Regions from separate parts of the Caproiciproducens sp. NJN-50 genome, predicted to be linked through region 2. Evidence: riboswitches for the same ligand, from Rfam matches in the RefSeq annotation. Region 2 holds a riboswitch; the other holds the start of a gene.
What was found. Region 2 has a riboswitch for thiamine pyrophosphate ahead of thiD (bifunctional hydroxymethylpyrimidine kinase/phosphomethylpyrimidine kinase). Riboswitches for the same ligand answer to the same signal wherever they lie in the genome.
Positions count from the first base shown of each region.

Region 1: another riboswitch for thiamine pyrophosphate. It lies ahead of EQM14_RS00165 (energy-coupled thiamine transporter ThiT); the one in region 2 lies ahead of thiD (bifunctional hydroxymethylpyrimidine kinase/phosphomethylpyrimidine kinase).

Region 1 is NZ_CP035283.1:26,586-41,450, reverse strand. Features, by position in the region: gene EQM14_RS00200 (DUF2089 domain-containing protein) at 1-139, opposite strand, end outside; gene EQM14_RS00195 (hypothetical protein) at 475-744, shown strand; gene EQM14_RS00190 (hypothetical protein) at 838-1,344, shown strand; gene EQM14_RS00185 (deoxyribonuclease IV) at 1,379-2,224, opposite strand; gene EQM14_RS00180 (IS30 family transposase) at 2,725-3,690, shown strand; gene EQM14_RS00175 (class I SAM-dependent methyltransferase) at 5,009-5,605, opposite strand; gene EQM14_RS00170 (ECF transporter S component) at 5,614-6,141, opposite strand; gene EQM14_RS00165 (energy-coupled thiamine transporter ThiT) at 6,542-7,114, opposite strand; TPP riboswitch at 7,183-7,294, opposite strand; gene EQM14_RS00160 (HAD-IA family hydrolase) at 7,320-7,979, opposite strand; gene EQM14_RS00155 (thioesterase family protein) at 7,976-8,368, opposite strand; gene EQM14_RS00150 (heparan-alpha-glucosaminide N-acetyltransferase) at 8,515-9,297, shown strand; gene EQM14_RS00145 (VOC family protein) at 9,285-9,689, opposite strand; gene EQM14_RS00140 (Tex family protein) at 9,830-12,025, shown strand; gene EQM14_RS00135 (O-methyltransferase) at 13,644-14,276, shown strand; gene ychF (redox-regulated ATPase YchF) at 14,296-14,865, shown strand, end outside.
Region 2 is NZ_CP035283.1:1,241,391-1,256,255, forward strand. Features, by position in the region: gene accC (acetyl-CoA carboxylase biotin carboxylase subunit) at 1-1,207, shown strand, start outside; gene accD (acetyl-CoA carboxylase, carboxyltransferase subunit beta) at 1,204-2,085, shown strand; gene EQM14_RS05980 (acetyl-CoA carboxylase carboxyltransferase subunit alpha) at 2,072-2,851, shown strand; gene EQM14_RS05985 (peptide ABC transporter substrate-binding protein) at 2,934-4,601, opposite strand; gene EQM14_RS05990 (ABC transporter ATP-binding protein) at 4,791-5,777, opposite strand; gene EQM14_RS05995 (ABC transporter ATP-binding protein) at 5,770-6,783, opposite strand; gene EQM14_RS06000 (ABC transporter permease) at 6,780-7,838, opposite strand; gene EQM14_RS06005 (ABC transporter permease) at 7,854-8,771, opposite strand; TPP riboswitch at 9,500-9,598, shown strand; gene thiD (bifunctional hydroxymethylpyrimidine kinase/phosphomethylpyrimidine kinase) at 9,840-10,634, shown strand; gene thiC (phosphomethylpyrimidine synthase ThiC) at 10,631-11,944, shown strand; gene thiM (hydroxyethylthiazole kinase) at 11,957-12,775, shown strand; gene thiE (thiamine phosphate synthase) at 12,765-13,391, shown strand; gene EQM14_RS06030 (MerR family transcriptional regulator) at 13,468-14,238, opposite strand; gene EQM14_RS06035 (hypothetical protein) at 14,385-14,865, opposite strand, start outside.

The DNA of each region.
Region 1 (14,865 bases), 1.2 Mb from region 2:
TCTGCCGCTCGTTCAGCGAACAGTACCGGCAGGGAGAAAAAACGCCCGTAATTTCCGACGAACAGTTCGGGCAGGTCAGGCGCGTGATCTGCAGCTCCGCCCCGCAGACCGAGCATTTGGTTGGCGCCGCGTATTCCATTCGATCATCTCCGCTTTTTATTTCAGTCTTATCATAGCGGCAAATCTTAATAATGTCAATATTAAAATCAATATTTTTAAGTTTATTCTTAAATTATTTAATTTTTACTATTTATATTTAAATGTGAAGGTTTTATGCGTTTGATTTTATTTTTCCCTACAATACGCTAATATGGAATCATGCCGGGGAAAAGAGGACTTTTATTTCCGCGGTCCTTTCCGCCTACCCAAAGGAGATTCCGGTTGAGGAGCTTCGGCGGTACCCGCTCCCGGAATGGGAGAGCCAGCGCTATTGTCAGGACGAGCCGGTGCCGCTGAATCCGCGCGCGGTCATGGATGGAAATTGTTCCTTACGACGGCTGCGACGTGCTGTTTCTGAGCAGGCGGGACGAACTGGCCGAATCGTTTCTGCGGGCGTTTCCCCAAGCGGTTGACCTGGCTGAAACAAATCAAAAAGCAAACGCCATGGAGCGCCGTATCACGGAGCTGCTGCACAGGGAAGCGGCGGCGGGCATTATGATTCTACAGACGGGGAAATCATCGGCAAAATCCGGGAATTGCTGGACAGAACGTAAAAAAGCCTCCGGAAAAATCCGGAGGCCTTGAGCGTTTATGCGGAACCCGGGCGGCGGGATGAATACTATAAGATTGAACCCTTTTGCCGGGCTTGATTTCTGAAAAACGGAGTGAACTTGACCTATGCTTCAACTTTTTAAGCCGGCCTGCACATGCCCGAACGCTTCAGCCGAAGGTTTCTCCGCCGCCCTGCCCTCGTTCGCGGTTTCTTCCAGCACGGTATTATCCGGCTGGACCGTCACATCGCCCTATTTCAGCAGTTCCAGCTTCAACGCCGCCAGCGGGAATTATACCGCTCCGGCCACCGGCCTCTACGCGATGCAGGCGACGGTAAATTATGTCACCAACACGGCCATCACCATTTCGCTGGGAAACGACATCAACCCTTTCTTCGTCATCCGGAGGACTTCCCCCGCCGCGGCCCAGCTGATCAGCGGATTACTACCGATTGTCAATATCAGCGTTCTGGCCCTGTCGATCAGAGGCATCCTGGGGAGCAGCGCCGTCACCCTTACCGGAGTTGTTTCCCTGACAAAGGGGGACGTGGTCAGCCTCTACTACAATTCGGACGGGATGAGCGTGGCCTTTACGCTGACAGATTCCTTTTGGTCCGCATACCGCCTTTCTTAGTCTTTTATGCCATTCAGGAACAGGCCCGGCTGCCTTACGGATTTCCGGAGGTTTTCCATGCCGCCGAAATTGCCGCGATTTCCCTTCCGTGGCCTGAAAGGTCGTTCGGCGTTTCCAGGATCAGCGGAAGATCCCGCACGGCGGGATGGCGGGCGAAGCGGAGCAGGGCGTCGAAGCCGATCCGCCCCTCGCCGATCCGCTCGTGCCGGTCCTTGCGGCTGCCGATGGGATTTTTGCTGTCGTTCAGATGAACGGCCCGCAGCCGGGAAAGGCCGACGGCGCGGTCGAATTCCCCCAGCACGCCGTCCGGGTCGCCGACGATGTCGTACCCCGCGTCGAATATATGGCAGGTGTCGAGGCAAACGCCGATCCGCTCCGAACACTCCACCCGGTCGAGAATCGCCCTCAGTTCCTCGAAACTGCGGCCGACCTCGCTCCCCTTGCCGGCCATGGTTTCAAGAAGAACCGTGGTATGCATTTCCGGCGTTAGAATTTCGTTGAGCGCGCCGGCGATCATCCGGATACCCTCCTCCGCGCCCTGCCCGCCGTGGCTGCCGGGGTGAAGATTATAGCAGTTGCCGGGTAGGCGCTCCATGCGCGCCAGATCGTCCGCCAGCACCGAACACCCGAACGCGCGGACCTTTTCGTCGGCGGAGCAGACGTTCATGGTGTACGGCGCGTGCGCGACGACCGGACCGATGTTGTTTTCCCGCATCAGCTGAAGGAACTGATTTTCATCTTTCGGGTCGAGCGCGCGGGCTCTGCCTCCGCGCGGGTTGCGCGTAAAGAACTGGAACGTGTTCGCGCCGATCGAGAGCGCGTCGCGGCACATCGAGGCGTATCCTTTCGCCGCCGAAAGGTGGCAGCCGATTTTCAGCATTTGTTTTCTCCTTATCTGAATCATATGGGACAAAGGTCCTTTTTCTTTTTGTGCTCAGGCCGGACGCGCAGCGTCTTTTGCGCCTACGGCGGTCACGACTTCAGCCTTCTTTGCGCTCGGGCCGCGCGGGCCGATCTTTTGCGGACCTGAGGCTCGGTGGCTCTTAACCCTAATTTCTTCTTACTTCTACTCTTGCGCTCGGGCCGCGGGCTGATCTTTTGCGGGCCTGAGGCTCGGTGGCTCTTAACCTTTTATTTCTTCTTATTTTCTTCTTTGCGCTCAGGCCGCGCGGGCTGATCTTTTGCGGACCTGAGGCTCGGTGGCTCTTAACCCTAATTTCTTCTTACTTCTACTCTTGCGCTCAGGCCGCGCAGGCCCCTCCTTTCGTTCAAGGGTGAATTAAAATAGCAAGTGCAACAGGAGGGTAGAAAGAGTCCACAAAAAGCCAAATCCATGATACAGTAGGAGTTGAAAAGACACCACTGAAGGAGAGGCTTTTTATGGACTACCACCATCTTACACCAAAAGAGCGCGCATTGATAGCCCAATTGTGGAATAACGGGATCAGTATGAGGCAGCTTGCACGCAGGTTGCAAAGGGATCCGGGCACAATCAGCCGGGAGATCAAGAGGAACCGTTCGGGACAAAAATATCTTAGCGTTCCGGCACGGGCCCGGTACCTTGAACGGCGAATGGAATGCCGCCGGAAGAGGCTGTATCAAAACCCACGTCTGACAGCTTACATATCCGAAAAGCTTGAATTGTCATGGTCGCCCGAACAAATTGCCGGAAGAATCCGGTTAGACTATCCGGATGACCGGGACATGAAAATCTCGCACAGCAGCATATATCGGTCGCTACGCGCGGACTTGCTGCCACGTTCCGTACAACTTACGATGAAACTGCGTCACTATGGCCGTCAGCATGGAGAAACTCGTGGGTACAAGGCCGGGGCGCGGGAAATCCGGGAGAGAAGCAAAGAAGTTCTACGCAGAAAGAGACTTGGAGACTGGGAAGCTGACACGATCGTGTTCGGACAAGCAAAACGCGTTTATTTGCTGAATGTGACCGACCGAAAAAGTCGATACTGCTGCCTGGCCGTCCTGCGCAACATCAGACGGGAAGAAGTCATGCGGGGCTTTGAGTTCTTCTTTGAAGGCGGAAAGGTTCCGCTCCGCACGGTAACGTCGGATCGAGGGATCGAATTCAACTGCCACCGTGAATTTGAGAGCCGCTTTGAAGCGTTGTATTATTACACTCGCCCAGCCTCTCCGTGGCAGAAGCCAACTGTGGAAAATACGAACGGATTGATTCGTCAGTTTTTCCCCAGAGGAACCCGTTTTACAGAACTTACCCCAGAAGCCGTGGCATTTGTCATGGAGCGTCTCAACGACCGCCCGCGTAAATGTTTGAATTGGAAAACTCCTGCTGAAGTCATTTCTTCTTATCTGTTGCACTTCACTTGACAATTCACCCGGAGCCGAAAGGAAGGGCCTGTCCGGCCTGAGGACAGAAAAAGAAAATAGAAGAAATTTTGGGTTAAGAGGCACTTGCTAAAGGCAAACATATAATCGCCACCCGCGCCCCGGCCAAAGAAAAAATAAGGTTAAGGGGAACCGGGCCATAGGCCCACAGGAATCCGGCCTGAGGACAAAAAGATAGAATAGAAAAAATTGGGGTTAAGAGGCCCGGGCGCCAAGCACTCAAAAACCGATAAAATATCAAATCAAATATTACCTGTTGAAATTTGGTAAATTAAGGATTATAATAGAATCGCAAGGTAAATAAAAAACGCAATGCAGAGGCAAGGTGTTACGAGCACCCGCCTCCTGCATACGGAGAACCACCCTCCATATACCACGGAATTCACCGCGCATTGCAGGACCTATTATACTTCCTTTTTCTGTTTTTGTACAGAGGGGGGAAGGATGATCCCCTGACCTGATTGCGCGCGCGCCGGTGTATGGAATGACAAATTCCGTACCGGCGCTTTTTGTTGCCTTGCGGGCGGCGATTGCCGCGCCCGGCCGAGGCTGAACCCCTCGGCGGCTGCGCGGCGTCACGCCGCCCGCCGACGGAATTCCGGTAAGTGTGAAGAGAAGAATGTGGACAGAAGAAAACCCGACCATCCCGGCGCAGTGAGAGAGATTCCGCCGGCAAAACAGGGAACGGAGCGCCTTACCTGATGGCGCTCCGTTCCCGATTTTTATTAACAATCCGTTGTATTCCTCAATTATAATACAAAATGAAAATATTTGCCTTTTGGCAGACAAGGACGCACAGTGTCTTTCGCGGCTCCGCCGTCCACGCTTTTCGCCTTCGGGAGATTCTTATCTCCGTCCCGCCTGTCTCAGCCCGCCTTCTTCTGTGTGCTGACCGGCGGGCCGTAGTCCGCGGCGACTCGCCGCCTTTCGCTTTCGGGAGTATCTAACCTCCGTCCCGCTAAACAAAGCGAACGGCTTTTTGCCGTTCCGACCGGCGGGCTGTAGGTGCGGCGGCACGCCGACGGGAGTTTCTTCCCGCTGTCCCGCCTGTCTCAGCCGACCGATTCACCGTTTGCTGACCGGCGGGCCGTAGTCCGCGGCGACTCGCCGCCTTTCGCTTTCGGGAGTATCTAACCTCCGTCCCGCTAAACAAAGCGAACGGCTTTTTGCCGTTCCGACCGGCGGGCTGTAGGTGCGGCGGCACGCCGACGGGAGTTTCTTCCCGCTGTCCCGCCTGTCTCAGCCGACCGATTCACCGTTTGCTGACCGGCGGGCCGTAGTCTGCGGCGACTCGCCGCTTTTATTTTCTGAAACCGGAAAAGAAATAGATTTCCTCCGTGTCTGCCGTCATATCGATTTGAAACAGCCCGGAAAATTCCGCGGCTTCTTCTTCCGCGGACCGCAGTTCCCAGGAAATGCGGCCGGTCATCTTTCCGTTGTGGCGGCCGTTGATGGCAGCCCGGCCCGTTCCGTGCGCGATCATCAGCCTTCCGCCCTTCCTCAGCATGGAGGCCATCTTTTCCGCGAGCCGCTTTTTGTCGGGGAAATGGGGGTACGCGTTGTAAATCAGAATGGTGTCGAACCCCGATTCGCGGAGCTCGAAGCAGTCCGAGGCCACCGTGCGCAGCCGCCCGTCGGAAAACTTTGCGCGCGCCCGGCCGATCATTTTCTCCGAAAGGTCCGTTCCAAGAAGAAACGCGGGATTCCTGGACAGGATTTCAGGAAACAGGACCCCCGTCCCGCAGGCGATATCCGCCACGCGGGAGCCCTCTTTTACTCCGGACAATGTCACGATCGCCGCGATCTTTTCCGGTCTGCCGCGGTCCAGGCAGTCCCATGTCTCCGCGCAGCGGTCGAAAAATTCCCTGATTTCCCCGGTCTGAGATGCTGTCTCCATCAATTCGACTAAGCCCTTTCCCTTCTAAATACGCTCGCCTTTTCCAGAGCCAGAACGATCACGGGGATAAAGACGATCTGGATGATGATTCCCGGAACGGCCTGCACGAACGAAGCGGAAAGGAAGGCGGCGAATCCGTAGGGCTTATCCGCCATTCCCAGGAAAACCGCGTTCGCGGCGCCGGAAACCACTCTTCCGCCCAGCATGGCGCAGATTAATGCGGGGTACACGTTCCAGCGCATCTTTCTGTAAAACAGACCGGTCAGAAGGCCGTAGGCGCAAAGCTCCAGCATCATGGCGGCCGCCGTCGGGAAAATGGGCGGCATCCCGGTCAGCAGGGAGGAAAGCAGCGGCACGATCAAACCGCAGACGGCGCCGTACTGCCAGCCGAACAGCAGGCCGCAGAGCAGAACCGGAATGTGCATGGGAAGAAAGACCGAACCGGCCCCCACCATGTGGAACAGAACCGGCAGAATCAGGCCGAGGGCGATGCAGAGCGCCGCGCCGGTGAGGTTTACCGTCATTGATTTTTTCATGATTCACAACTCTTTCCTGATAAAATAAAAAATGAAACCGTGAAAAGACCGTTTCATACGGTTTCCCTTCATGGTTTCATTATGATTGCAATTATGAAATTTTACTGAAATTTTACCGATGGGCGAAAGCCTTCGTGGCTTTCTTTGTTTTTATTTTATCCCAGCAGGCGAAGAATGTCAAGACGCACAGCGTCTTTCTTGCCTGCGGCGGACCTCCGGTCGGGACGCGCCTGCGGCGGACGCACAGCGTCTTTCCCGCCTGCGGCGTTCCCGGCTTTGGTTTTGGAGAGTTGCCAACCTCCGTCCCGCCGCCGGGAGATTCCCGGAACAGTCCTACCCGGAAAAACTGAAAAATTGCTCCGTTTTCAGGGGTAGGCTGAAGAGAGCGGCGGCACGCCGCTCAGAGGAAACGCCTGAGCGGCTTGTAGAGCAGCGCGCCGACCACAAGGCAGACGGCGAAGTCGGGAAGAACGTACGAGCCGTTGTAGGCGATGGAATAAAGCCACAGGTGGCCGTGCCATTCGTCCGGCAGCCAGGAGGCGTAGGCCGTCACGCCGGAGATCACATGGCTCAAAAACCGCAGGAAGACCGCCGTGAACATCCCCGCGACGAATTTCGGGAAGCTCTTGCCGTAGATGCCCGCAAGGCCCAGGCAGGTGAACGCGAGAAGGTAGTCGAATGCGAACGACGCCGCCACCGCGACGGGAGTCAGGCCCCAGGACATCACCGCCGCGACGTCCAGCAGGAGCTGGATCACGCCGTAGGTAAATCCCGTAAGGACCCCCCATTTGAACCCGTATTTGTAGCCGATCAGCAGCACCGGCAGCATGCTGCACAGCGTCACCGACCCGCCCAGCGGCATCTGGTACACCTTGATCAGGCTCAGCACCGTTGCAAGCGCCAGCATGATCGCGCTTTCCACCAGCCGCAGGTTGGCGGCGTTCATGCCGGAATTGCTCTTTTCATTTGTCATTGCTTTTGTCCCTCCATTTTGTCCGGAATTCCGCTATGGAGAACAAAAAAACGCCCCGCGGCCTGCGCGGAGCGTGATTTTCGTTTTCCTACGCTGGCATTATCCAGATCAGGTTATGGGTTTCAGGCGTCGCTTCGCCTGCTCTCAGCCGGGAAATACCCAGCACCCCTTTTCAATTTTCAAAATCATCATACAACAGGAACCGCTATTTGTCAATCAGAAATCCGCGCAGGTCTTCCACCGTTCTGGAAAAATGCTCCCCGCCCTCGCGCTCCATTTCCTCCCGCGTGCCGAATCCGTACAGGACCCCGACAAAGTTCGTGCCCGCCCTGCGCGCGCCCGCCGCGTCGTATTTCGTGTCGCCGATCATGACGGCGCGGGACGCGGGAACGCCGAAGTGCTCCAGCGCGGGGCGGATCAGAAACTCCTTGCCGCTGCCGCGGTCGGAGTCGCTCTCCGCCGAGACATAATCAAAATGCGGCGAAAGGCCGAAATAATCCAGGATTCGCTTTGTCGGGGTCGCGGGCTTCGAGGTCACGACCGCCAGCTTTGCCCCGCCCAGCCGCAGCTCGTCCAGAAGATCGAAAATGCCGGGGTATACCTCGTTTTCAAAGGCGCCCCGCTCCGCGTAGTATCTGCGGTAGTCGCCGATCAGCTCGGCGGTCGTCTTTTCCGTCATCCGGGGAAAAAGTTCCTTCAGCATGTTGAGGAGCGGAGGACCGATGAACCGGCGCAGCACCTGCGGCCCGGGGACCGGCCAGCCGACATGCCGGAACGCTTCCCTCAGCCCGTTGGTGATCCCCGGCCCGGAGTCCGTCAGTGTGCCGTCCAGGTCGAACAGGATCAGATCACAGCGAAGGCTCATTGAGCCACCGTGTTTTTCCGCTCTTCCGCCTTCTTCATAAACCGCTCGCCCGCCACGCTGACGCGCACATGCGTCCCCGTCGCGACGACTCCCGCGTTGTCGCGCGCTTCCAGACGGAACCGGAACGTCCTTTTTTCATGCTCTTCCAGTTCGGCGGTCACCGTGACCTTGCAGCCAGGCGCCGTCGGAGCCAGATGCTCCACGGTGATTTTCGAGCCGACGGTCGTTTCGCCGTCCGAGAGATACCCCGCGGCGATCTCCATCGCCGTGTTTTCGAAAAAGGCCGCGACAATCGGCGTTGCCAATACGGGCAGAAGCCCGCTGCCCATGCGCGAGGCGAGCATTTCCTGAGAAACGGTGAATTCCTTTGTCAATCGGGTGTCCGGCATTGTAATTCCCTCCTGATGCATGATATAATAATACGATTCTTTCGCACGGCCTCTTGTTCCGGGCCGTCTCCGCTGCCATTATAACATATCCAGCGGAAGATTTCATCCTTTTCACGGGTTCAATTTTAAGACGGGGAGGCGGCCAAATGCCGGAAAAAAGCGCCGCGCCGAACGGGCGCGGCAGGATTTATTTAATGGACGAGCTCCGCGGTTTCGCCGTGTTCTGCATGGTGTTTTACCACGGCTTTTACACGTTCGGGTATCTGTTCGGAAACGACGTCGGGATTTATTTTTTCCGGTTCTTCATGCCCGCGGAACCCTTTTTCGCCGGGATGTTCCTGTTTATCTCCGGCATCGCCTCCAACCTGACGCATTCCAATTTAGCGCGCGGGACAAAGCTGCTGGCCGTCGCGCTCGGCGTGACGCTGGTCACCTGGATTTTTTTGCCGGAGGACGTCATCACGTTCGGCGTGCTGCATTTCCTCGCGGTGTGCATGATCCTGTTCGGCCTTCTCAAGCCTTATGCCGACCGCTTCCGGTTTTCGTGGGTCCCGGTCCTCGTCTGCTTTGCCCTTTATTTCCTGACGCGCGGCGTTCCGTACGGAACCCTGGGCTGCGGCCGGGGCCTCGGCATACCGCTGCCGGAGGGACTCTACGCTTCCGCCTGGCTCGCGCCGCTCGGCTTCCCCGGCCCCGGCTTTGAAAGCTCCGATTATTTCCCCATGCTGCCGTGGATTTTCGTTTTCGCGGCGGGGACCTTTGTCGGCAAGCTGGCCGGGGCGGGCAGATTCCCGGAAATCGCCTACCGCTCGCAGGTCCCCGTTCTCTCCTGGTTCGGGCGCCACGCGCTTGTGCTGTACCTGTTCCACCAGCCGGTCATCTACGGGCTGTGCCTGCTGCTCAAACAGGCCGCGTCCTATTTTTCCTGAACCTTGGGCTCCGCCGTGATCTCCACCCGGTTTCCGTCCGGGTCCAGCACGCAGCTTTCAAAGCAGCCGTCGCCGGTATGCCTGGGGCCGCTCACCACGGGAACGCCGCCTGCCCGCATCTTTTTTGTCAGATTTTCCACCGCTTCTTCCGATTCGGCGGAAAACGCGAGGTGCGCGTAGCCCGCGGTAAACTCGCCGCGCACGGATTCTTTCAGGTGTGTGCGGTGCATCAGTTCCAGCGCCGCGCCCTGCCCGAAACGGACAAAGCGGGAGGAAAAGCCTTTCTCAGGGTTTTCATACGCCGGCCCGGCCTCGCCGCCGAACCACCGGCAGTAGAAGTCTTTCAGTCTTTCCAGGTTCAGAGTGTAAATTGCCGCGTGGGTAATGGTCATACTCAGACTCCTCCGTTTTTTCCCGCCGTGTGCCCGCAAAGACGGATTTCCGGCGCCGCGCGGGAAAATCGATTTTCTATATTTTACCATATTCACTGTCCGAAAAGAACGGCTATTTCATGATTTTTGGAGGGATTCCCATGGATCCGATCACCGAACTGACCCGCCGGTTCAACTTACAGGAATGGCAGGTGAAAAACGTCGTCGAGCTGATCGACGCCGGAAACACGATTCCGTTCATCGCGCGCTACCGCAAGGAGGCGCACGGCTCGCTGGACGACCAGGTTCTGCGCGAGATCGCGGAGCGCCTCGACTACCTGCGCTCGCTGGAAAAGCGCCGGGAGGAAGTCAAAACGCTGATTGAGGAAACGGGCCTTCTGACCCCGGAAGTGACGGCGGAGCTGCAAAAGGCGGAGACGCTGGCGGAGATCGAGGATATTTACCGCCCGTTCCGACCCAAGCGCAAAACGCGCGCCTCCGTGGCGAAGGAAAAGGGGCTGGAGCCGCTCGCGGAACAGATCGGAAAGCAGGGGCCGGGCGAACCGGTCCTTCTCGCCCAATCCTATGTGAATCCCGAAAAAGGGGTCGAAACGCCGGAGGACGCGCTTGCGGGCGCGCTCGACATTCTCGCGGAGCGCGTTTCCGACAACGCGGAGATCCGCCGCCGGCTGCGCGTGGTCGCGTCGGCCCACGGCATTTTGGTTTCAAAGGCGGCAAAGCCGGAGGAAGACAGCGTTTACGCGCCGTATTATGATTTTCATGAGCCGGTGAATAAAATCGCGGGGCACCGCGTGCTGGCAGCCGACCGGGGGGAAAAGGAAGGCTTTCTGAAACTGTCCGTCGAGCTGGAACGGGCGCGGGGGCTGTCCATCGTCTTTTCCGAGTGCGTCAGGGGGGACACGCCCTGCGCCCGCGCGGTCCGCGCCGCGTGCGAAGACGCCTACGACCGGCTGATCTTCCCGTCCATCGAGCGGGAGATCCGGAACTCCCTGACGGAGGCGGCGGACGAGTCCGCGGTCAGGGTGTTCGCGGTCAACCTGCGCCAGCTGTTCCTGCAGCCGCCGGTGCGCGGCAAGGTCGCGATGGGTCTCGACCCGGGGTACCGCACGGGCTGCAAGGTCGCCGTGGTGGACGCGACCGGGCGCGTGCTCGACACCGGGGTAATCTACCCGACCCACTCGCAGGCGAAGGTGGAGGAGGCGAAGGAAACCGTGCGGCGGATGATCTTAAAACATCATGTGGAGGTCATCGCGATCGGGAACGGCACCGCGTCCCACGAGACGGAGGAATTCGCCGCCGGGGTGATCCGCGAGCTGGACGCGGGCGTTTCCTACATGGTGGTCAGCGAGGCGGGCGCGTCGGTGTATTCGGCGAGCAAGCTGGCGGCGCAGGAATTCCCGGAGTTCGACGTGACGCTGCGCAGCGCGGTCTCGATCGCGCGGCGGCTCCAGGACCCGCTGGCGGAGCTGGTCAAAATCGACCCGAAGGCGGTCGGCGTGGGGCAGTACCAGCATGACATGCCGAAAAAGATGCTGGATTCCGCGCTTTCCGGCGTGGTGGAGGACTGCGTCAACTCGGTCGGGGCCGACCTGAACACGGCCTCCCCGTCGCTCCTCGAACACATCGCCGGAATCACGCCCGCGGTTTCGAAAAACATCGTGGGGTACCGCGAGGAAAACGGCGCGTTCCGCAGCAGGAAAGAGCTGCTCAAAGTGCCGAAGCTCGGCCCGAAGGCGTTCGAGCAGTGCGCCGGATTCCTGCGCGTACCGGAAAGCGAGGACCTTCTCGACCACACCGCCGTGCACCCGGAGTCCTACGCGGCGGCAAAGGCGCTTTTGAAGCTGTGCGACTACAGCGCGGCGGAAATCAGGCGCGGCAGTTTCCCCGGCCTCACGGAAAAGGTGGAGCGGATTGGCCGGGAAAAGGCCGCTGCCGAAACCGGCGTGGGCGTGCCGACGCTGCTCGACATCGTGGCGGAGCTGCAGCGCCCGGGCCGCGACCCGCGCGACGAGCTGCCGAAGCCTCTGCTCCGCACCGACGTGATGAAGCTGGAGGATCTGAAACCCGGCATGGAACTGACCGGGACGGTGCGCAACGTGATCGACTTCGGCGCGTTTATCGACATCGGCGTGCATCAGGACGGGCTGGTTCACGTTTCCCAGATCTGCGACCGGTTCATCAAGCATCCCTCGGAGGTGCTGAAGGTCGGGGATATCGTCAAGGTATGGGTGCTGTCGGTCGACGTGAAAAAGCAGCGCATCTCCCTGACCATGCGCGGCGGCGAGTCGCCGCGGACTACGGCCCGCCGGTCAGCAAACGGTGAATCGGTCGGCTGAGACAGGCGGGACAGCGGGAAGAAATTCCCGAAGGCGAAAGGCGTGGACGGCGGAGCCGCGAAAGACGCTGTGTGTCCACCGTGGGCACGACCGGATAAATGGGAATAAAATCAGGCCGCGCGGATGCATCGGCATTCGCGCGGCCTTTGGTCTGCGGCCCCTGTTTTCCGGAGGGCGGGCCATGGGATGGACCGGGGAATCAAGTAAACTTCCTCACATACACTGTAATGCACCGGCATGGTGCGCGCCGTCTTCCCCCGCCGGACCGTTCCCCGTCAGGGGCTTCGGCAAAGCGGAAGACCGGCCTTTAACCGGCCTTTAAAATGTAAATTCCTTTTCACGCGTTCTGCTCTGCACTCCCCGCCCCCGGCCGGAAACAGGAAACCCGGCGGCGTGCCGCCGCTCCCTTCGGCCCGGACACACAGTGTCTTTCGCGCCTGCGGCTCCCAACGCTTTGGGAGCCGGGGTTTGAAAATGCGCAATGTTCCATCGGGAGAGTCCCGGAACCGTCCTGCCAAACCGAGCTGCGAATTTTCGCTGTTCTGTCCGGCAGGCTGAAGATGCAGCGGCACGCTGCCTGCAGGGCACAAAAAAGCACCGGTACGGAAATTTTCATTCCATACACCGGCGCGCGTGAAAAGCAGGTCCGTTTTTTCGTCCCCGGCTTTCCCCCCCTCTGTACAAAACAAGGGGAAAGAGGTATAATATACCTGCAAATGCGCGGTAAAAACCGCTGTGTATGGACCCTCGTTCCATATGCAGGGGGCGGGGTGTGTCAGCACCCTGTCCCTGCTTTGCACTTTTTATTGTGCCTTACAAGTCCTATTATAATCCTTAATTTACCAAAATTCAACTAAAAATCTTTCTTTAATATTTGTTTATAAATTTTTTGGCCAATGCCCCTAACCCAAAATTCATCTTAATTTATCTTTCTGTCCTCAGGCCGGATTTCTGCGGGCCTGAGGCCCGGTTCCCCTTAACCTGTTATTTCTTCTTATTTTCTCTTTTGCGCTCCGGCCGCGCGGGCCCGTACTTTCGTAATCAGACGAAAGTACGCAAAGCCTGAGTCGGGGGGAACTTCAACTTCCCAACGGGAGGGGCACCTAAACGTCCCCCCCCGACGCCCCCCGGCACCTGTCATGAAGAACAGTTTTGTTATTAAGCCAGAGTTTCCCATTGGACGTTCCAAGTTATTAGCTACGTGCGAAAAGGTAATTTTCTGAAAATTTTCGGCTTTTAGGTAAATACCCTGTGGCTTCAGCTTTTCAGCCCCCGTCGTCAATGAAAAGCTGTTGTTAGAAGAACAGAAAAAACTTCTTGACGGCTCCTGGGGGGGTCAGGGGGACCATCCGGTCCGGACGCGCCTACGGCATGCACGGCTTAAAAAGCATTGTTGCTTCCCTGTTTTTCGCCGCTCCGGGAAAGGAAAGCGTAGATGCAGCGGTACGCTGCCCCCCGTGCGAACTTTGCCTCCTTTCGGACGGAGCCGAAAGGAAGGGCCTGTGCGGCCCGAGCGCATAAGTGCGTCCCTGTCCGGCCCGAGGACAAAAGGTACCGCCGCACGTTGCGATTTTTTCCACAAGGCTTTATAATATGGTTGAAAAGAGGGGACAGGATTATGGATGAAAAAGCAGGTGAATTCATCGAATCCCTTTACCGGCGGAAAGAGACGCTGACAAAAGACGAATTCGTCCGGCTGACGGAATGGAAGGATTTTATTCCCGTGGTGGATGATGACGTCGCGCGTTTTCTCCGGCTGGTTCTGGCCATGAAGAAGCCGAAGCGGATTCTGGAAATCGGCACGAGCATCGGGTATTCCGCAACAAATATGGCGCTGGCCGCGCGGGAATACGGCGGCAGGATCATCACGCTGGAAAACGATCCGAAGGCCGCGGCACAGGCGCGGGAAAACTTTCGCCGGGCGGGAGTCGATTCCGTCGCCGCGGTCCGGGAGGGCGACGCGCTCTACCTGCTTCCGGCGCTGGGCTCCGGCTCGTTCGACCTTGTGTTCCAGGACGCGGACAAACGCCTGTATTCCCGCCTGTTGCCGGAGTGCATCCGGGTCCTGGCGCCGGGCGGCATTTTTCTCGCTGACGACGCGCTGTTCCCCGCGATGGACCTCGATGAAAAATGGCAGGATCTTGTCGCTCCCATGGAGAAGTTCGACCGGCAGGTCGCGGCCTCGCCGGAGCTTGTCAGCACGCTGCTGCCGATTGGGGACGGCCTGATCTGCGCCGTGAAAAAAGACTGAAAAAGAGAGAGGATACACAATGAAACTGGGAATCGTCGGACTGCCGAACGTCGGCAAAAGCACGCTGTTCAACGCGATTACGAACGCGGGCGCACAGGCCGCGAACTATCCGTTCTGCACCATCGAGCCAAACGTCGGCGTGGTCGCCGTTCCGGACAAGCGGCTGGATAAGCTGGCCGAACTGTACCACCCGAAAAAATACACGCCCGCCACCATCGAATTCGTGGACATCGCCGGATTGGTTCGCGGGGCGTCCAAAGGCGAAGGGCTCGGCAATAAATTCCTCGCAAATATCCGCGAATGCGACGCCATCGTCCATGTGGTGCGCTGCTTTGAGGACGACGATATCGTCCATGTGGACGGCGGCATCGACCCGAAACGCGACATCGAAACCATCAACACGGAGCTGATCCTCTCCGACCTTGAGGTGCTGGACCGGCGCATCGAGCGCACGCAGAAAATGATCAAGGCCGACAAAAAATACCAGGCGGAGCTGGACTTCTTCCGCAGGGTCAAGGGCGTTCTGAACGAGGGGAAAGCCGCCCGGACCGTGGAGTGCACGGAGGACGAGGCCGCGCTGCTCGCCTCT
Region 2 (14,865 bases):
GGATGAATGCTACTGCATCGGCCCGGCGCGCGCGAAAGACAGCTATCTGAACATGAGCGCCATCCTGTCCGCCGCCGCCGTAAGCGGGGCGCAGGCGATCCATCCGGGCTACGGGCTTTTGTCGGAAAACGCGGAGTTTGCGCGGCTGTGCGCAAAATGCGGCGTTTCGTTCATCGGTCCCTCTCCGGAAGTCCTTTCTAAAATGGGCGACAAGGATGAGGCAAAACGCACCATGAAAGCCGCGTCGGTTCCCGTGATCCCAGGCTCCGGGCTGGTGGAAAATCCGGACGGCGCGAAACTGGCCGCCGCTGAGATCGGATATCCCTTGCTTGTGAAGGCACGCGCCGGGGGCGGCGGGCGCGGGATCCGGCTGATCCGGGCTGAAAAGGAACTCGACCGCGCTTTGTCCCAGGCCTCTGAAGAGGCGGAAAGCGCGTTCGGGGACGGCGGGATGTATCTGGAAAAATACATGACCGGCGTCAAACATATTGAAATGCAGGTCCTGTGCGATACGCTCGGAAATATTGTCTGCCTTGGGGAACGGGACTGCTCCATGCAGAGAAAAAACCAGAAGGTACTGGAGGAAAGCCCGTCTCCGGCGGTTTCATCGCAGCAAAGGGAGGAGCTTTCCAAGCTGTGCGAACGCGCCATGCGCGCGGTCGGCTACACCGGCGCAGGAACGGTTGAATTCCTGATGGACCGGGACGGCCGCTTTTATTTTATGGAGATGAACACGCGCCTTCAGGTGGAACACCCTGTTACCGAAATGGTGACGGGAATCGATCTGGTCAAATGGCAGATCCGGATTGCCTCCGGACTCCCTCTGGATTTTACGTCCAAGGATATCCCGCTGTGCGGCCACGCGATCGAGTGCCGGATCAACGCGGAAAATCCCAAAGAGAATTTCCGCCCCGGGTGTGGAAAAATCACGCTGCTTCACATTCCGGGAGGTCCGTCTGTCCGGTTTGACACCGCTCTGTATCCGGACTATGTGGTCACGCCTTTTTATGATTCCATGATCGGCAAGCTGATTGTCCAGGCGAAGACGCGGGAAGAGGCCGTGCGCAAGATGCAGGCCGCCCTGTGCGAACTGGTGGTCGAAGGGGTGGACCAGAACGTGGAATTCCTTCTGGAGCTGTTGCAGGAGGACGCCTTTCAGTCCGGACGATACACCACATCCACTCTGACCGAACGGGGGAGACTATGATTCACAGAGGAATTTTCAAGCGTCCGAGAAACGGGCTGGAGGGAGAGATCGAACGGGACAGAACCCCGGGACCGTCCGTCCCGGAAAATATGTGCGTGACCTGCCCGTCCTGCCGGAAGCTTCTGTTTCGGGACGCGCTTGCGGAGAACAGCTATGTTTGCCCGCGCTGCGGCTGGCACTTTCGGATCGTTGCGCGCCGGCGGATTGCCCTGATTTCAGACGAGGGCACATTCTGTGAGCAAAACGCTGATGTTGCCTCCCAAAATCCACTGGGCTTTCCGGGATACGACGAAAAATTGGAACAGGCGCGTCACCCGGAGGCGAACAAAGATGAGGTTGTCTGCGGCACCTGCCGGATCGGCGGATTCCCCTGCTGCGTTTTTGCGATGGAGCCTTCCTTTATGATGGGAAGCATGGGGACGGCGGTTGGTGAAAAGATCACCCGGCTGTTCGAGTATGCGCTGAAGCGCCGGCTTCCCGTCGTCGGTTTCACCGTTTCCGGAGGAGCCCGGATGCAGGAAGGGATTCTTGCTTTGATGCAGATGGCGAAGACCAGCGGGGCGGTTCGGCGGCATAGCGACGCCGGACTTCTTTATATTGCGGTTTTGACCAATCCGACAACGGGCGGCGTGACCGCCAGCTTCGCGATGGAGGCCGATATTATTCTGGCGGAACCCGGAGCACTGATCGGTTTCGCCGGGCCGCGCGTGATCGAGCAGACGATTCGGCAGAAGCTGCCGCAGGGATTCCAGCGCGCGGAGTTTCTGCTGGAAAAGGGCTTTGTCGATCAGATATCCAATCGCAAGACGCAAAAACGGCTGCTTGCCAGGCTGCTGGAATTCCACGCGGGAGGCGCGAATACGGATGAATGCCTATGAAAAATTGCTTGCGGCCAGAGCGGACGGCCGCGCGACCGCCAAGGATTACATTGGGAGGTTGTTTTATAATTTCACCGAGATGCATGGCGACCGGCGGTTCGGGGATGATCCCGCGGTGATCGCCGGGATCGGAATGCTCGGAAGAATTCCGGTTACGGTGATCGGCATTGAAAAAGGGCACGGCACGAAGGAAAGGGTCGCCCGGAATTTTGGCTCGGCGCATCCGGAAGGGTATCGGAAGGCTTTGCGCCAGATGCGGCTTGCGGAAAAGTTCGGACGCCCCGTCGTCTGTTTTGTGGATACCTCCGGGGCATACTGCGGGATCGGCGCGGAGGAACGAGGCCAGGGCCAGGCGATTGCGGAGAATCTGACGGAACTGATGGGCCTTAGGGTCCCCGTGATTTCCATCCTGATCGGAGAGGGAGGCAGCGGAGGTGCCCTGGCCCTGGCGGTTGCCGATGAGGTCTGGATGCTGGAAAACGCCGTGTATTCGGTGATTTCACCGGAAGGGTGCGCGAGCATTTTATGGAAGGATCCCGCACGGGTGAGGGACGCGGCGGAATATCTGAAAATAACGGCCCAGGATTTGCTGGCTCTGCATGTGATCGACCGGATCGTACCGGAGGGACTTGGTTTTTCCAAGACCTGTGCCTTTTTAAAAATACAGCTGATTCGGACTCTGACTCACAGCCGGGAACTTGGCGCGGAAGAGCTTCTGAATCTCAGATATGAAAGATTTCGAAAAATCGGAAACTTTGAAAATTAAATTGAGACCGGCGTGGCAAGGCCGAAAAAAGGCCCCGAAGATCATCTCGATCGTTCGGGGCCTTTTTTATATCGATGTTATTTCAGCTTTTCGCGGCAACTTTCGCGTATGCGAAAATTTTGTCGCCGAGCGGTGTGACCACTACGTTTGAAATATTTGTATTCAACAGATACGGATCGGTGTAGAAATAGATCGGGCATGCCGGCATGTCGTCCATCAGAATTTTTTCCGCGTCGTGCATCGACTGCATGCGGACCGTCTGGTCGCCGGTGGCTTTCGCTTTGGCAATCAGAGCGTCATAATCCTTGTTGGACCAGTGTGGATCATTGTTGCCGGAGTTTGTCATAAACAGGTCCAAATAGGAAATCGGGTCGTTGTAATCTGCAATCCATCCGTCGCGGGCAACGTCGTAATTGCCCTTCTGGCGGTTATCGATGAAAACTGCAAATTCCTGGGATGCGAGGGTGCAGTTGATGCCCAGCTCTTCTTTCCACATATTCTGAAGTGCTTCGGCGATGGCCTTATGGCCGCTGTTGGTGTTGAAAGAATATTCGAAAGTCGGGAACCCCTTGCCGTCCGGATATCCGGCTTCGGAAAGGAGCTGTTTGGCTTCCGCGACATTTTTATCGTAATCGTCGTCCTTTACGGAGTAATAGCTGCCCCCCACGTCGCGGAACTGTTTGGTTGTATCGGCATCGCTGACGCCGGTAGAGACAAACGCGTCCGCCGGGATCTGGCCGGCCTTTGTAATATTTTTTATAATATAATTGCGGTCGACTACAAGTGTGAGCGCTTTGCGGACCTTCGGATTGTCGAACGGAGCTTTCTTGCAGTTAAAGGCGACATAGTAGGTTGCAAGCTGATCGATGCTGTGATAATCTTTCGTGGCGGCCCATTTATCCTGCTCTTCCACAGGGTAAGAGTCGGCGAATTGCAGCTCGCCGTTCTGGTAAGCGGCCTGAATCGCGGAGTCGTCGTCCATCAGCATGAATTTGATCTGATTGACCGTTACGGCGTCCTTGTTGTAATAAGTGTCGCTTTTCTGGTCGATGATGCTTTCCTTGTGGTTCCAGGCCGTCATCTTATAGGGGCCGTTGCCGATATAAGTTTTGGGGTCCTGTGTCCACTTGTCGTTCCCATCGACAACATCTTTGCGGAGCGGGTAGAACATCGGGCGTGACAGCAGCTGCAGGAAATAGGCACAGGGAGCGTTCAGCTTGATCACGAGGGTCTTGTCATCTTTCGCGGTGACGCCAAGGCTGGTGACATCCTTGTTCTTGCTCGTGTAAATATCAGTGGCGTTCACAACCGGGTCCATCATATAGCTGTATTCGGAAGCGGTCTTGGGGTCGACCAGACGCTGCCATGCATAAACAAAGTCCTGGGCGGTGACGGCCTTGCCGTCAGACCATTTAATGTCGTCTCGCAGCGTGGCGGTGTAGGTCAGACCGTCGTCGCTCGCTTTGATGTCCTTTGCCTGGCCGTTGACGATTTTTCCGCTTTCATCCAGTTTAGTCAGACCTTCAAAAACGTGCTGAATGTAAATACCGCCGTCAACCGCGGTATTCAGCGCGGGATCCATGGAATCCGGCTCCGAGCCTACATGGACGCTCAGGGATGTGTTAGACTGTGCGGCCGAACCTGCGCCGGACGATGCCTGTGACGACGTCGATGCGGAACCGCCGCATCCGGTGAATGCCGTTGCGATCATGGCTGCGGCAAGCACCGAAGACAATAACTTTTTTGTCATAAACTTTCCCTCCAAATGAAAATATTTGCATTTATTCGAGGCCTTGGTCTGCTGACTGACGCAATTCCGAAGTAAAATCACGCATTGCAGAAACACAAAATGACCATGTCTGCTGTATTCCGAACCTTATTTTACGCTGCAAAGCACAATTTTAGCCGAAATGCGCAATGTTTTTCATGGAATCAAGGCCTAATGCACTTCAACTTTTCTAATTTCCTCAATTCTGTGACAAGCGGCAAAATGCCCCGGTTCATATTCCCGCATCTCAGGAACCTCTTCGGCACATTTCGGCACCGCATAGGGGCACCGGGTGCGAAAACGGCAGCCTGTGGGCGGATGAAGAGGACTGGGCACATCGCCCTCCAGAACAATTCTTTTTTTCTTCCGGCTGGCTTTTGGGTCCGGGACCGGAATTGCGGAAAGCAGGCTCTGTGTATAAGGATGAAGCGGCCTTGCGTACAGCGTTTCACTGTTTGCAAGCTCGACCAGTTTGCCAAGATACATCACGCCGATCCGGTTGCTGATATGTTTGACTACGGCAAGATCGTGCGCGATGAAAAGATAAGTCAGACCCAGCTCCTGCTGAAGGTCTTCAAACATATTGATCACCTGCGCCTGAATCGAAACGTCCAAAGCGGAAATCGGTTCGTCGCAGACAATAAATTCCGGGTTGACGGCAAGCGCGCGCGCAATGCCGATCCTTTGGCGCTGCCCGCCGGAAAATTCGTGCGGATAGCGGTTCGCATGCTCGCTGTTCAGTCCAACCCGATTTAAAAGAGAAAGAATTTTGTCCTTGCGCTCCGCCTTTGACGAGGCAAGCCCGTGAATGTCGATCGCCTCTCCGACGATGTCGCCCACCGTCATTCTGGAATCGAGAGACGCGTAGGGGTCCTGAAAAACAATCTGCATTTTTTTGCGGTAAGGTTTAAAATCGACTTTTGTCACATCGGCGCCGTCATAAAAGATCTTTCCGCCGGTCGGCTCATAAAGCCTAAGAATCGTACGGCCGGTCGTGGTTTTTCCGCATCCGCTTTCCCCCACCAGCCCGAAGGTCTCGCCGCGATTGATATAAAAGCTGACATCGTCGACCGCCTGGACAAAACCTTTTTTAAACATGCCTGTTTTCACCGGAAAATACTGTTTGAGGTGCTGGACCTCCAATAATTTTTCACTCATTGACGGCCGCTCCTTCCTGCTTTTCAAACTGTTCCTTTTGGTTCAGCCAACAGGCGCTTTTATGTGTTTCGGAGATCTGCGTGAATTCCGGCATCCTTTTTAGGCATATTTTCATGCAGGATTCGCACCTTGGCGCGAACGGGCATCCTGCCGGGGGATTCAGAAGATCGACCGGAGTGCCCTCGATCGGGACCAGGCGCTCATGGGAGGATTCGTTGATTTTAGGAATGGAACGAAGCAGCCCTTTTGTGTAGCAGTGCTTTGGATTATAAAAAATTTCATCCGTCGTGCCGATTTCGACGATCTTTCCGGCGTACATCACCGCGATGCGGTCGCAGACATCGGAAACGACGCCAAGGTCATGCGTGATCAGCATGACGGACATATTGATTTTTTGTTTTAATTCCACCATCAGTTCCATAATCTGGGCCTGAATGGTCACGTCGAGCGCCGTGGTCGGTTCGTCGGCGATCAGCAGCTTCGGTTCGCAGGCCAGGGCCATCGCAATCATGACGCGCTGGCGCATTCCGCCGGAAAACTCATGCGGATACTGCGTCAGACGTTTTTCGGGTTCGTTCACGCCGACCAGATTCAGCAGTTCAATCGCCCTTTGCTTACGTTCTTCGCGATTTTTATCGGTGTGAAGTTTGAGCATTTCGGTCAGCTGATTCCCGATGGTGAAAACGGGATTCAGGGAAGTCATGGGATCCTGAAAGATAATGCTGACTTCTTTTCCCCGGATTTTCCGGAATTCCTTTTCGGAGAGCTTCTCGATCTGATGGCCGTTGAAATTCACGGTTCCGCCGACAATTTTGCCCGGCCGGTCGACCAGTCCCGTCAGGGTATAGGCGGAAACGCTTTTTCCGCTTCCGGATTCCCCGACAATGCCGAGGACCTCCCCGTAATCCAGCGTGTAAGAAACGCCGTTGACCGCCTTCACTTCTCCGGCAGGGGTAAAAAAGGACACTCTCAAATCGTTGATGTCAAGCAAATGTTTCTGGTTCATTTTTTATTCTCCTTCAGCTTTGGATCAAACGCATCCCGTAAACCGTCTCCAAACAGATTGAAGGAGAGAATGATAATGCTGATGGCAACGGATGGAGCGACGAGCAGATAAGTATAGGATTCGATTCCGCCCAGCGCGTCGGAGGCGAGGGAACCAAGGCTGGCCATCGGCGACATCACGCCAAGGCCGAGAAAGCTCAGAAACGCTTCCGTGAAAATCGCCCTCGGAATTTCCAGCGTGGTGGTGACGATCAGGACGCTGATGCAGTTCGGAATCAGGTGCTTTGAAATAATCCGTTTGCTGGAAGCGCCGAGTGCGCGCGCGGCCGTGACAAATTCCTGTCCTTTGAGCGACATGACCTGTCCGCGGACAATTCTTGCCATGTTGACCCAGTACAGCAGACTGAATGTGATAAAAATGCTGACCATCGGGACACCGAGGCTTTGCAGCCAGGACAGCGATGGATGCGTGTCGAAAAGTTTTGTCAGGGGTTCCTTCAGGGTGACCTGAAGCAGAATGATCGTCAGCATATCCGGGATGGAATAGATGATGTCCACGATCCTCATCATGACGAGGTCGACCACGCCGCCGAAATATCCGGAGATCGCGCCGTAAATCGTTCCGATCAAAAGGACCAGAATGCTGGCGATGATGCCGACCAGAAGGGAAACCCTGGTCCCCATCATCAGACGGATCACCATGTCGCGTCCGTGCATGTCCGTGCCGAGAATGTGGGGGAAGACACTGCCGCCGGCCTGTATGGTTTTCATTTCTTTCTGAGAATACTGCATCGGGTGCAGAAATTCACTGCCGCGAATCTGCTGGTCATAAGTATATGGATAAAAATTAGGCATGACAAAGGCAAAGACCATGACTAAGACGATCACGACAAAAGCCGTCATTGCTATTTTGTTGTGAAGAAGCCGACTGAGAGCGTCCCTCCAAAAGGTGGTGCTTTCCCTCATGACGACAAGCTGCTGCTTTTCCTCCTCGTCCGCGGGCAGAAAATCGTCCGTTCTTAATTGAAGAGTAAACGGGTTCTTGAATGCTTCCATTTCCATTATCCTCCCTTACTGCAATGAGATCCGCGGATCGATCAGTTTATAACAGAGATCAACAACCAGGTTCATCACTACAATCAGGACGGCTAGGAATATGGTTGTGCTCATAACCAAAGGATAATCGCGCGCCGTGATGCACAGGATAAACTCACGGCCGAGGCCCGGAATGTTAAAGATGCTTTCAACCACGAAGCTTCCGGTGACTGTGTAGGCAAGCAAAGGCCCAAGGTAGGTAATGACGGGTAAAATGGCGTTGCGCAGAGCGTGCTTATACAGCAGCACAAGCCTTCCGACCCCCTTGGATTTGGCTGTCCGGATGTAATCCTGATCAAGGGCGTCGAGCATGCCGGAACGCATCAGCCGGGTGATGTAGGACATCGGGTAGAAAGCCAGCGTGACGCACGGCAGAATGTAGGCGGAGAAGGAGCGCAGCCCGAACGTAGGCAGCCATTTCAGCTTCACGCCGAATATGATCATTAAAAATGTCGCCATCACAAAGCTTGGGACCGCGATTCCCAGGGTTGAAACAACCATTAGGGCGCGGTCTGTAAAGCGTCCCCGGTTCAAGGCGGAAACGGACCCCATGATGACTCCCAGAATCAATGCAAGCAAAATGGAGATTCCGCCAAGCCTGGCGGACACCGGAAATGCCGTGAGAATAATGTCGTTGGCGGAGCGGCCTTTCTGTTTCAAGGAATCCCCAAGGTCGCCCTTCAGCAGATTTCCCATATAGGTCAGATATTGCTGCGGCAACGGTTTGTCGAGGCCGTATTTCGCATTTAATGCGGTTAAAGTCTCTTTCGGTATATTCTTTTCGCTTAAGAACGGGCCGCCGGGAATCAGATTCATCAGCGTAAAAGTGATGATGGATATGAAGAAAATTGTCAGTATGGCATAACCGGTTCTTTTTATGGCAAATGCTCCCAAAAAAATATCCCCCTTTTTCCTTCTATTTATTAGAAACGGCAGGTACATTCCTCGTTGAATGCGCCTGCCGCTCAATAAATCTTCATGCTAGAATATTACTGTATGACTTATAAATATTCATTGCTGGAATTTTTATAATTTTGCACCGAAAAACCCGCTACGTGAATTAACCGAGCGTTTCACATGCATTATGTAATTGCCAATCACTCCGTTTATCATGGGAACTGGCGCATTAAGTCACGATAGGCAAGGCATCTTATTTTTATCTTCGATCAATGTATGGAAACGCCGATCTGCTGAAACCCATACCGCTATGCTTCTTTACGGAGAGATAAATTCCTCCCCGGAACCTTTACCACTTCCCATGGCTTATTTCAGTTCGTCTTTTTGCTGGTATCGTCCGAAAGCATGATGAAAGTTAAAAAATAACTGATGCTGAACTCTCACATGAATTTAAATAAAAGTATAGTTGAACATTTTATAATTGTCAAGGCCAAATTTGTGCCCGCGCCATGCCCCTTCCGGCTGTGCTTTGAATAATTTTAATGGAAATGGAAGAATATTCATTGGATTGTAGACACCTCAATAAATTCCGGCGGATGGGCTGTTGCCATGGGGGGTGGTGAAAGCGGGAAATGGCCGAGGAATTCTGTTCAATGGCGGGGATTTGCAGTTGCATAATTTTTAATCCGGCATGATTGACAGAAAACCTGAAAAAAGATATAATAACAGAAAACGGGGGGAACTCGCTCGAGTTGAGAAGGTAAAACCTGACCCTTTGAACCTGTCGGTTAATACCGAAGTAGGGAACGTGCATTGAGTTTTCGATTGGCGTTCGCCTGTTTTTGGCGGACGCCTTTTTAACTGAATATCGCGGGGGGACTCAAATCGAGTTGAGAAGGTAAAACCTGACCCTTTGAACCTGTCAGTCAACGCTGTCGTAGGGAGCAAAGATGAATCAGCCCGCCGCATGTCCGGCGGGTATTTTTTTGCCGTTTGAAACCCCGTTTTTATGGAGAAAGGAGAGTTTGGATTCAGCGCATTATATATAGAAAGAGGGGACGATATATCAAAAATCTTCTGACGATCGCGGGTTCCGACTGCAGCGGCGGGGCAGGGATTCAGGCGGACCTGAAAACCTTTGCCGCGCACGGCGCTTACGGCATGAGCGTGATCGTTTCCGTTGTGGCGGAAAACACCTCCCGCGTCCTTTCCGTCTGCGATCTCGAACCGTCCGTGATCGGGGACCAGCTCGACGCCGTGTTTGAGGATATCCGGGTGGACGGCGTAAAGATCGGAATGCTGTCCGGTTCGGCGCAGATGCGGGCGGTTGCGCGAAAGCTCCGGCAGTACGGGCCGCCCGGCGTGGTGCTTGACCCCGTGATGGTGGCCAAGGGAGGCTGTGCCCTGATGCATCCGAATGCGCTGCAGACATTGAGGGAAGAACTGCTTCCTCTCTCGTATGTTCTGACGCCGAATCTGCCGGAAGCGGAAGCGTTGACGGGAATCAAAATCGAGACTTTGGACGGCCGGAAGCGGGCTGCCGAGAGGCTGCGCCGGATGGGAGCCGAAAACGTCCTGCTCAAGGGCGGGCATCTCTCCGGCGACGCGGAAGACCTGCTGTTTGACGGAAACGAGTTTACCATATTTACTCACGAGAGAATCGAAACGGATAATACACACGGGACAGGATGCACGCTTTCCTCCGCCATTGCCGCGAACCTTGCGGAAGGGATGTCCGTGCCCGAAGCGGCGCGCGCCGCGAAGGAGTATGTGACCGCGGCGATTGAACATGCTCTGCCGGTGGGGAAGGGGCACGGCCCGACCAATCACTTTTATTTTATGAAAGGAATCAGACGATGAAGAATGTTCAGACTCAGATGGAAGCCGCGAAAAAGGGCGTTGTTACAAAAGAGCTGAGAGCGGTCGCCGCCAAAGAGGGGATGGAGCCGGAAAAGCTCCTTGCGCTGGTCGCGGCGGGCCACGCGGTGATCCCGGCGAACGCCGGCCACACGGCGCTTTCCCCGGAAGGGGTCGGCGAGGGCCTCGCGACGAAGATCAATGTGAACCTCGGCGTTTCCGGCGACTGCAAAGATTATGGGACAGAGCTTCAAAAAGCGGAGCTTGCGGCCCGGTTCGGCGCGCACGCGATCATGGATCTGAGCAATTATGGCAAAACCCGTGAGTTTCGGCAGAGGCTGATCGCCGAGTCTCCCGCGATGATCGGAACGGTCCCCGTGTACGACGCGGTCGGTTATCTGGAAAAGGACCTGCTGGAGATCACCGCCCGGGATTTTCTGAAAGTTGTTGAGGCGCACGCCAGAGAGGGCGTGGATTTTATGACGGTCCACGCCGGGATGAACCGCCGGGCGGTCGAAGCGTTCCGCCGGCAGGGGAGGAAAATGAACATCGTGTCCCGCGGCGGCTCGCTGCTGTTCGCGTGGATGGAGATGACCGGGAATGAAAATCCGTTTTTCGAACATTACGACGAACTGCTTGACATTCTGCGCGAATACGACGTGACAATCTCTCTCGGCGACGCCCTCAGGCCCGGCTGCCTGGACGACAGCACCGACGCCGGCCAGATCGCCGAGCTGATCGAGATCGGGGATCTGACCGAGCGCGCCTGGAAGAAGGACGTCCAGGTTCTGGTGGAGGGACCGGGACATATGGCGATGAATGAAATTGCTGCCAACATGGCGCTGGAGAAGCGCCTGTGCCACGGCGCGCCGTTTTACGTTTTGGGCCCTCTGGTGACGGACATTGCCCCCGGCTACGACCACATCACCGCGGCCGTCGGCGGAGCGATCGCAGCGGCGTCGGGCGCGGATTTCCTGTGCTATGTCACTCCGGCGGAGCACCTTCGCCTGCCGGACCTGGACGACGTGAAGGAGGGGATCGTCGCAAGCCTGATCGCGGCGCACGCGGCGGACCTTGCGAAAGGGATCCCGCACGCGCGTGAGCGCGACAGCAGGATGGCGCAGGCCCGCAGGAACATGGACTGGGACGAGATCTTCCGGCTCGCGATCGACGGAGAAAAGGCGCGGCGGTATTTTGAAAGCACGCCGCCCGCCGACCGCCACACCTGCTCCATGTGCGGAAAAATGTGCGCCGTCCGGACGACCAACCTGATCCTCGAAGGGAAAAAGGTTACGTTCTGTTCTGAAAAGTAAGGAGGAAAAGCATTGAATCAAATCACAAAGGATGCGGCGGAGGTCCTCTCGGAGGTCCGCCGGAAGTCCCCGCTGGTCCACAATATTACCAACTATGTCACGGTGAACGACTGCGCCAACGCGCTGCTGGCATTTGGGGCTTCTCCGATCATGGCGGACGACATCGGGGAGGCGGCGGACATCGCTTCCATTTCATCGGCTTTGGTGCTCAACATCGGCACGCTGAACCGGCGCACCGTTGAATCCATGCTTGCCGCCGGCGCGAAAGCGAATGAGCTCGGAATTCCCGTCGTGCTCGATCCGGTCGGGGCCGGCGCCTCCGCTCTGAGAAACCGGGCCGTGCGGGAGCTTCTGAAACGGATTCGGATGACCGTCCTGCGGGGCAACCTCTCCGAACTGTCCTTCCTCGCGGGGATCCGGTCCGCGACCAAGGGCGTGGACGCGTCCGAGGCCGACAGCGGGAACGACGCCGTCTCGGTCGCCGTTTCGGTTGCGGAGCAATACGGCTGCGCCGCGGCGGTCACCGGGGCGGTGGACGTCCTGTCCGACGGAGAGCGGACGGTAAAGATCCGCAATGGACACCCGATGCTTTCCAGCGTAACGGGAACCGGCTGCATGACCTCCGCCCTGGCGGGAGCCTGCGCCGCCGTGAGCCACGACCCGCTTGCCGCGGCGGCGGCCGCGGTCGCCGCCATGGGCATTGCCGGGGAGCTCGCCTATGAAGCCGCCGGAAGCGCCGGGACGGGCGGCTTCCACATCGCGGTGATCGACGCTCTGAGCCGTCTGGACCCGGCGCTGTTTGAAAAGAGGGCGAAGCTCGATGAAGCCTGAGATCGACTATACCCTGTACTTATGCACGGACCGACGCCTCATGAGCGCCGATACGCTGGAGGAGGCGGTGGAACAGGCGATCCGGGGAGGCTGCACGCTGGTCCAGCTTCGGGAGAAAGACTGCTCCTCCCTTGATTTTTATCGCACGGCGCTCGGCGTCAAACGGATCACGGACCGCTGCGGAATCCCGCTCATCATCAACGACCGGGCGGATATCGCGCTCGCCGTTGGAGCGGCCGGCGTCCACGCGGGCCAGAGCGATCTGCCCTGCGCGGCGCTCCGTGCCATGCTGGGAGACGACAGGGTGATCGGGATTTCAGCCGCGACCGTGGAGGAAGCCGTCCGGGCGCAGCGGGACGGCGCGGACTACATTGGCGTGGGGGCAATGTTCGCGACGGGAACAAAGACGGACGCCGGGCTGGTGTCGATGGAAACGCTCGCGGAAATCCGTCGCGCCGCCGCGATCCCGATCGTGGTGATCGGCGGGATCGGCCCGCAGAACGCCGGGCGGTTCCGCGGCACGGGAATCGACGGCCTCGCGGTGATTTCCGCGATCCTGACGAAACCCGACATTGCCGCCGCCGCGAGGGAACTGCGCGCGCAGTTCCGTCCCTGAAATCATTTTTGGCGGTGTTGCGCTTTGAAAAAATTAGGAGCTTCCTCCCGCATCATGCGCGAGAAAGCTCCTTTTGTCAGTTGTTCTTTTGGCGGTCCGTGTAAATCTTTACCGTGTCCCGCAGAAATTTTGCCAGCCCCGGCCGCATCCGGTCGTAATAAGCGGTGAACCGGGGATCGTCCACATACATCTGCGCCAGCGCCGCGTGGGCTTCCGGCGTGTAGGTCTCCCAGGTGAAGGAAAGCCATTCGCGGTGCAGGGCGGCGGCCTTCTGGGCAGTCTCTCCGGCCGGGTCGCCCGTCTGAAACGCTTCGAGAAGCGTTTCGTTAAGCGACCGCTCAATGTCCTGGAACCGTCCGTATTCCTGTTGGGTCATTCCGAGAAGTTTGCGGCTGCTCCGTTCGACGGCCTTGGTGCCGTACTTTTTGCGGATTTCCTTACCGTAGCGCCGTTCGTTCTGTTTTACCAGATTTTCTTTGAATCCTTCGAATTTTTCGCTGTCGGTCATGGATGATTCTCCTTTCTCGCAGGCGAGCGTTTTTTCCACATTGCGGATCAAAAGATCGAGGCGGGCCCGCTGCCGAAGGAGAAGCTCGCGATGGCGGCGGAGCGCTTCGGCGGCGCTGAATCCGGGTGAATCGAGAATTTTCCCGATTTCCTTCAGGCCGACGCCCAGTTCCCGGTAGAAAAGGATCTGCTGCAGACGGCCCACTTGGGCGCCGCCGTAGATCCGGTATCCGGAAGGACTCAGCCGTGCCGGTTTCAGCAGGCCGGTTTCGTCGTAATACCGGAGAGTGCGCGTGCTGATGCCGGAGAGTTTCGCCAGCTTTTGGATCGTATATTCCATCCTCGCTTCCTCCTTTCAAACAGATCCTATCGCTTGACGCCGCGTGAATGTCAATCCCCTTTTTGAAAAATTTTAAATAATTCGAGTCGATTTCTAATACGAAATATTTGCCGGACTTGTCAAACCGTGTCGTTTCGGGTATAGTATTAGCATGACAGATGAAAACGGACCAGTCCGCCGCCTTTTGCGGTCGTCCGGAACCATTTGTTCAAGTCGATTTCCTTTTTCATCCCCTCGTCCAGGATCTCAGCGATAGCGGCGTTCCCGTCGGCTTCGTATTCCAGGGAGACCACGGTGACCCAGTGCCATGAATCCAAAATTTTTTCCTCTCCACAGTCCAGGTTCAAAAAGGCGACTGGCGTGTCGGCGGACAGCGCCGAATGCAGAAACAGGAGAAGCTGCCCAAAGTCCGGGCGGGAGCAGCGGAAACCCGGGATTTCAAACGGTTCCGTGCCGATGCGGAGCGACTTTGCTTTTGCGTAGGACTGCACGCCCTTGCATAACAGTTCCGTATTCGGGATCCCCATTGCGGTCGGCTTTACGTGCCGCCAGATGTCCTCCATGAAATCCGGGCTTTCTTTCCGGCTGACCGGCCGGTCCAGCCCAGGTATGGAGCGGGATCTTCCG